DNA from 2 places in the Streptomyces sp. NPDC005752 genome. Region 1 is predicted to be linked to the other one. Evidence: riboswitches for the same ligand, from Rfam matches in the RefSeq annotation. Region 1 holds a riboswitch; the other holds the start of a gene.
What was found. Region 1 has a riboswitch for S-adenosylmethionine ahead of ABZ441_RS23670 (aminotransferase class V-fold PLP-dependent enzyme). Riboswitches for the same ligand answer to the same signal wherever they lie in the genome.
Positions count from the first base shown of each region.

Region 2: another riboswitch for S-adenosylmethionine. It lies ahead of thrC (threonine synthase); the one in region 1 lies ahead of ABZ441_RS23670 (aminotransferase class V-fold PLP-dependent enzyme).

Region 1 covers NZ_JBEXYB010000029.1:7,284-11,052, reverse strand. Annotated here, with positions in the region: gene ABZ441_RS23680 (rhomboid family intramembrane serine protease) at 140-886, shown strand; gene ABZ441_RS23675 (Lrp/AsnC ligand binding domain-containing protein) at 883-1,164, shown strand; gene ABZ441_RS23670 (aminotransferase class V-fold PLP-dependent enzyme) at 1,259-2,635, opposite strand; SAM riboswitch class IV at 2,808-2,925, opposite strand; gene trpD (anthranilate phosphoribosyltransferase) at 3,010-3,769, opposite strand, start outside.
Region 2 covers NZ_JBEXYB010000025.1:102,748-106,516, reverse strand. Annotated here, with positions in the region: gene ABZ441_RS21930 (glucosyl-3-phosphoglycerate synthase) at 1-768, opposite strand, end outside; SAM riboswitch class I at 922-1,049, shown strand; gene thrC (threonine synthase) at 1,068-2,366, shown strand; gene ABZ441_RS21920 (MoaD/ThiS family protein) at 2,395-2,670, shown strand; gene ABZ441_RS21915 (cold-shock protein) at 3,114-3,320, shown strand; gene groL (chaperonin GroEL) at 3,630-3,769, shown strand, end outside.

The DNA.
Region 1 (3,769 bases):
TCGTGCGTGCCCAGGTCTTCGATCTCGCGGTGCGCCGTCGAACTGCGGATGTCCTACCGCAACCCTACGGCCTTGCGCATACCTATCGACACGGCGAGGCGGTCTGTCCCGTTCTCGCAGCTTGCGTCATGCTCTGTACGTGATCGATTGGCGGGAAGTCGGCTGGCGGGAGCGGGCCCGGGAGCTGGGGACGGCCACCGCGGGCGGCGCCCCCGTCACGTACGGGCTGATGGCGTTGTGCGTCGCCGTGTTCCTGATCAGCCCGCTCTCCGGTCTGAATCCGGGCCACGGCACCGGCGACGCGCTCCTGGCCGCCCAGGCCGGGTACTTCGAGCAGTGGGGTGTGATCCCCAGCGAGCTCATGGACGGCTCGGCGCACGCGGCACTGACCCCGCTCACCGCTCTCTTCGTGCACGGCAGCTGGCTGCACCTGCTGGGCAACATGCTCTTCCTGTACGTCTTCGGCGCGATGGCCGAGGAACGCATGGGCCGCACCGAGTTCACCTTCTTCTACCTCGCGTGCGGCTACTTCGCCCTGGTGGCCTACGCCGTGGCGCACGCGGGTTCCGACCAGACTCTGGTCGGGGCCTCGGGGGCCATCTCCGCGGTGCTCGGCGCCTTCCTCTACCTCTTCCCCAGGGCCAGGGTCACCAGCCTCTTCCCCTTCCTCTTCTTCCTGCCGCTGCGCTTCCCCGCCTGGATCGTGCTCGTGTTCTGGTTCGTGCTGCAGTGGCTGGCGGCCCGGAGCGCGGGCAGCGGCCCGGGCGTGGCGTACCTCGCGCACGTGGCGGGTTTCGCGGCCGGGTTCCTCTACGCCTGGGCACGGTTCCGGGGTACTAGAGTGAAGTCTCCAGCCGCGGCCACCGAGGGAGAAAGCCAACCGTGATCACCGCGATCGTGCTCATCAAAACCAGCGTGGACCGGATTCCCGAGATCGCCGAGGCCATCGCGGCGCTGGACAGCGTCAGCGAGGTCTTCTCGGTCACGGGCACGTACGACCTGATCGCCATGGTCCGGGTGGCCCGGCACGACGATCTGGCCGAGGTCATCCCGGGCCGTATCAGCAGGATCCAGGGCGTCGAGGCCACCGACACCCACGTCGCCTTCCGCACGTACTCGCAGCACGACCTCGAGGCGGCCTTCGCCATCGGTCTGGACGCCTGAGAAGGGCACCCGGGCGGGACGCCTGCCACGGCGCACGGCTCCGGCCGGGACGAGGGGGACACCCCCGTCCCGGCCGGAGCCGTATCCGTGGCCGTCAGACCTGAGCGGTGCCCCGGTCGGGCACGCAGCGGCCCTCCTCGGTGCGGTAGGTCCAGCGGGCGCCCTGGCCCACCAGCTCGCGGACGGCTCCCAGGAATCGCTCGATGTGCTCGTCCGGCGTACCGGCGCCGAAGCTCACCCGGATGGCGTTCAGGGACCTCTCCCCCGGCGCGGCCTCGGGCGCGCCGCACTCGCCCGGGTCCTGCGGCTCGCTGCCCAGCAGGGTCCTCACCAGCGGGTGGGCGCAGAACAACCCGTCGCGCACCCCGATGCCGTACTCCGCGGAGAGTGCCGCGGCGAAGTGCGAGCTGTTCCATCCCTCGACCACGAAGGAGATGACCCCGACCCTCGGGGCGTCGTCGCCGAACAGGGAGAGCACCTTGACCTCGGGGACGTCGGCGAGGCCCTCGCGGACCCGGGTCACCAGCTGCTGCTCCCGCGCGACCAGCCCGTCGAATCCGGCCTCGGTCAGGGCCTTGCAGGCGGCGGCGATGGAGTAGACCCCGATGACGTTGGGCGATCCGGCCTCGTGCCGGGCCGCCGTGGTGTGCCACTCCACGTCGACGCCGCCGTCGGCGCGCCGGGCGACCTTACGGGAGGCGCCGCCGCCCGCGAGGTACGGTTCGGCGTCCACCAGCCAGTCGGCACGGCCCGCGAGGACGCCCGAGCCGAAGGGCGCGTACAGCTTGTGCCCGGAGAAGGCGACCCAGTCGACGTCCAGCTCGGCGATGTCCACCGGGTGATGGGGCGCCAGCTGTGCCGCGTCGAGCACGATCCGCGCACCGTGCGCGTGGGCGGCGGCGGCCAGTTCCCTCACCGGCCACAGCTCGCCGGTGACGTTCGACGCGCCCGTCACGCAGACCAGTGCGGGCCCCTGGGGGTCACGGCCGGAGAGTGCGCGCTCGAGGGTGGCGACGGCCTGGTCCGGGGTCCGCGGAGCGTCGAGGTAGGTCACCCGGGCGTCGCGCCAGGGCAGCAGCGAGGCGTGGTGTTCGGTCTCGAACACGAACACCTCGCAGTCGGCGGGCAGCGCGGCGGCCAGCAGGTTGAGGGAGTCGGTCGTCGAGCGGGTGAAGACCACCTGGTCCTCCGCGCGGCAGCCGAGGAACGCCGCGACGGTCACACGGCTGCTCTCGAAGAGGTCGGTGGAGAGCTGCGAGAGATAGCCGGCACCGCGGTGCACGCTGCCGTAGTAGGGGGCGTAGGCGGCCACGTCGTCCCACACCCGCTGGAGGGCCGGGGCGCTCGCCGCGTAGTCGAGGGCCGCGTACGCGACCTCTCCGCCCGTCACGAGGGGAACAGTGACATCTGCTCCCAGGACGGGCAGCGGGGCACAAAGCGACTGGTCGACGGCAGCGGTGGAGACAGACATGGCGAACTCCCGTGAGAGGCAGGCGAGATCCACACGCCGGCGTCATGCGGCAGCGCGGGAAGGAAGACGAAAAGGTGTGCGGAGGAGGGCGTGGAGCCCTATCGCATTCGCTTGCTCACAAGAGGCTCCCTGGGACCAGGACCCCAAGGGGTGGCGTCGAAGGACGCCGAGGGGCCCGCGCTTGCCACAGACCTCACTGCCTGCGGCCTGGTCTTCACCCGGGGCACCCCGCCACGGACGGAGGGTTGCCGGACAGCGGGCCGGGGCCGTAGTCGCTGTCACTCATGACCTGCCCAGCATCTTGCCATACCCGTGGTGACACGCAAGGGCGCAGTCCGCGATACGGACCGCGCCCCTGTCCACGTCCACCGGTCTCAGGCGTTGCTGGCCGCCACCCAGCGCTCCAGCGCGCGCTTGGCCGCTCCCGAGTCGACTGACTCCGCGGCCCGCACGATCCCGGCAGAGAGCTGTTCGTTCAGCGTGCCCTCGCCGGCGTCCAGGGCGACCAGTGCCGCGGCCGAGTTGAGCAGCACCGCGTCCCTTACGGGGCCGGTCTCCCCGTCGAGCAGCCGCCGCGCCACGTCCGCGTTGTACGCGGCGTCCGCGCCGCGCAGGGCCTCGACGGGTACCAGGTCCAGGCCGACGTCGCGCGGGTCGAACGCCTGCTCGTGGACGGAACCGTCCCGGACGGTCCAGACCCGCGAGGTCGCCGTGGTCGTCAGCTCGTCGAGGCCGTCGTCGCCCCGGAAGACGAGCGCCGAATTCCCCCGGTCCGCCAGCACGCCCGCGACGATGGGCGCCATCTTCGGGTCGGCGACCCCGATGGCCTGGGAGCGGACCCGGGCCGGGTTGGTGAGCGGGCCCAGGATGTTGAAGGTGGTCTGTGTGCCGAGCTCCTTGCGCGCCCTGGCGGCATGGCGCAGCGCGGGGTGGAACTTCACCGCGAAGCAGAAGGTGATGCCCGCCTCCTCGGCGACGGCGACGACGCGCTGCGGCGTGAGTTCGAGGTTGACGCCGAGCTTCTCCAGCACGTCGGAGGCCCCGCTAGCCGACGACGAGGCCCGGTTGCCGTGCTTGACGACCTTCGCACCCGTCCCCGCGACGACGATGGCCGACATCGTGGAGATGTTGACC
Region 2 (3,769 bases), on a different contig from region 1:
CCGGCCGAGGGCCTGGCCGTCCTGGTGGCGGTGCCTGCGCACGCCGACGTCGACCTGTGCCAGCGCGTCCAGGCCGACCGTGTGCAGCGCGTCGACGAGCAGGCCCAGCTCCACCCCGTAACCGACCGGGAAGGGAAGCCGCTCGAGCAGGGAGCGCCGCACCGCGTACTCGCCTCCCAGCGGCTGGACGAAGCCCGCCAGCAGCGGCCAGTGCAGGTTGAGCAGCGGGCGGGCCACGAGTTCGGTCACCCGGCCGCCCTGGCCGGCGGTCTCGCCCAGCGGCCGGTCGTACATGGCCTTGACGAACTGCACGGAGGGGTCGGTCAGCAGGGGGCCGACGATTCCGGAGACGAAGTCCGCCGAGAACTCCTTGAGGTCGGCGTCGACGAAGCACACGATGTCTCCGTCGGTGACCAGCAGCGATCGCCACAGCACCTCGCCCTTGCCGGGGAGGGCGGGGACCCTCGGGAGTATCGCGTCCCGGTGCACGACCCGGGCGCCGGCCCGGCGGGCCTCCTGGGCGGTCCCGTCGGTGGATCCGGAGTCGATCACCACCAGCTCGTCGACGAGCCGGACCTCCTCCATCAGCTCGCGGCGGATCTCCGCGACGATCGCGCCGACCGTCGCCTCCTCGTTCAGCGCGGGCAGGACGACGCTCACACGCGAGCGGTGCGGATCCCTCGCCCGCGCGGCGGTGAGCCGGTCGAGCGGGCGGTCGGCAGCTGACCAGGAACGCCTGGTCAGCCAGCGTTCCACCTCTTCCAGCACGGTCGATACTCCCTGTATGTGATCCATCTCGCGGTTCGGACGACTATCTCAACCGTCCAGTGCTTCGGTTACAGTCTTGAACAACGCGGATGACCCTCGCATGTCGGGGTCGGTCCGCGAATAAACGCCCGGATCCATGGTCCGGTGCCATAGCGCTCATCCAGAGGGACTGAGGGAACGGCCCGTCGAAGTCCCGGCAACCCTCCTGCCGGCCGCGAGGTCACGGTGGGGAAGGTGCCAATTCCGTCTTGCGGCGAAATACGTCGCGAGGAAGATGAGGAGAAAGGGCCTCCGCCATCATGGCCGTGCAGACAGTTGCAGAGAACACCGATTCTTCCGCCGTGGACCTCGGTCCCGCCGCAGCACTTTCCTGCCGCGAATGCGGCGAGCGTTTCGAGCTCGGCCCCATTTTCGCCTGTGTGTCCTGTTTCGGGCCGCTCGAAGTGGCGTACGACCTGCCGAGCGGCTCCCCCGAAGAGCTGAAGAAGCGCATCGCCGAGGGCCCGGACAACATCTGGCGCTACGCGCCGCTGCTGCCCGTCCCCTCCGACGTCGCCGACAAGCCCAACATCAACCCCGGTTTCACGAAGCTCGTGAAGGCCGACAACCTCGCCCGTGAGCTGGGCGTGACCGGCGGCCTGTACGTCAAGGACGACTCCGGCAATCCGACGCACTCCTTCAAGGACCGTGTCGTCGCGATCGCCGTCGAGGCCGCCCGTGCCTTCGGGTTCACCACCCTCTCCTGCTCCTCCACCGGCAACCTCGCCGGTGCGGTGGGTGCCGCCGCCGCCCGCGCCGGCTTCCGCTCCTGCGTGTTCATCCCGCACGACCTGGAGCAGGGCAAGGTCGTCATGGCCGCGGTGTACGGCGGTGAACTGGTCGGCATCGAGGGCAACTACGACGACGTCAACCGCTTCTGCTCGGAGCTCATCGGCGACCCGCTCGGCGAGGGCTGGGGCTTCGTCAACGTCAACCTGCGGCCGTACTACGGCGAGGGCTCCAAGACCCTGGCGTACGAGATCTGCGAACAGCTCGGCTGGCAGCTGCCCGACCAGCTCGTCATCCCGATCGCGTCCGGCTCGCAGCTCACGAAGATCGACAAGGGGCTGCAGGAGCTGATCAAGCTCGGCCTCGTCGAGGACAAGCCGTACAAGATCTTCGGTGCACAGGCCGAGGGCTGCTCCCCGGTCTCCACCGCCTTCAAGGCCGGCCACGACGTGGTGCGCCCCCAGAAGCCGAAGACGATCGCCAAGTCCCTCGCGATCGGGAACCCGGCCGACGGTCCGTACGTCCTGGACATCGCCCGGCGCACCGGCGGCGCGGTGGAGGACGTCAACGACGAGCAGGTCGTGGACGCGATCAAGCTGCTGGCCCGCACCGAGGGCATCTTCGCGGAGACCGCGGGCGGGGTGACGGTCGGTGTGACGAAGAAGCTGATCGACGCCGGTCTGCTCGACCCGGCCCTGACGACCGTCGTCCTGAACACCGGCGACGGGCTGAAGACCCTGGACGCGGTCGCTCCCACGACGGGCCTGTCGGCGACGATCCGGCCCAGTCTGGACGCGTTCCGCGACGCGGGCCTCGCCGCCGCCAACTGACCACCCGAGACCGAAGGAAGGCACGTACATGAGCGTCAAGGTCCGCATCCCCACCATCCTCCGCACCTACACGGGCGGTCAGGCCGAGGTCCCGGCGGAAGGGTCGGTCCTCTCCGAGGTCATCGCCTCCCTGGAGCAGAACCACCCGGGCATCGCGGCCCGCGTCCTGGACGACCAGGGCAAGCTGCGACGCTTCGTCAACGTGTACGTCAACGACGACGACGTGCGTTTCGAGGGCGGCCTGGACGCGGTCACCCCGGACGGCGCCGGCGTCTCGATCATCCCGGCCGTCGCCGGAGGCTGATCACCGCACGGCCCCGGGCGCGGCTGCCCGACCGCACGGCGTGAGCACAGTGGCCCTCTCCGCACAACATGTGGAGGGGGCCATTCCGCATGGTTGAGCGCGGTAGAGTTGGGGAAGTCACCGCAGCTTCCCGTGCCGCCCGCATATGAGAATGCGCCCGGCCGCGGCAAGAAACAGCCAAAGTGCGTGAACCCCTTGAGGCATAAGTGGCCTTTGTCAGGCCCGACTTGCCCTGGAATCCAGCGAATTCGCCCCTTGCGTGCGGTCGCCCGTGCCCAGAATTCTCGTCCGATTGACCTGTTGCAGAGGGCAGTTGGGCAGATACATTCGGCCGCGGTCGACGCGTTCCGGCGCACGCCACCCTCTCCTGTCGGAGGGTGACTTCTGACCCGGGTCCGCGAAGTGCGGACCTGCGCAAGGGCCAGTAATAGGGGAGTAAGGCTATGGCTCAGGGCACCGTCAAGTGGTTCAACGCGGAGAAGGGGTACGGCTTCATCGCGGTCGACGGTGGTGCGGATGTCTTCGTCCACTACAGCGCGATCCAGATGGACGGATACCGCACCCTCGAAGAGGGTCAGCGAGTTGAATTCGAGATCTCGCAGGGCCAGAAGGGGCCGCAGGCGGACATGGTCAAGCTCGCCGTCGGCTGAGCTCGGCGCGGTCGGCCGACGACACCACTCACACACGCAGGGCCCGTACCTCCGAAGAGGGGGACGGGCCCTTCGTGCGTGTGTGCGCCCCTCCCGGTTGTCCACCGACGGAGGGGGACGCTTGCACTCGCAGGGGTCGAGTGCTAATTATTGGCGTTAGCACTCTCCAGGTGAGAGTGACAGAACTTGGACCGGGCCGGTGAGGCCCGCAGGCTCCGTGGGGCAAGGAACCACAGAGCACGCTGGCCGTCCGTCGCGGGCGCCTCTCGGTCCGGAGAAATCCACCCCTGTCCGGGAGGACCACTTCACATGGCCAAGATCATCGCGTTCGACGAGGAGGCACGGCGCGGTCTCGAGCGCGGGATGAACCAGCTCGCCGACGCCGTCAAGGTCACCCTCGGCCCCAAGGGCCGTAACGTCGTCCTCGAGAAGAAGTGGGGCGCGCCCAC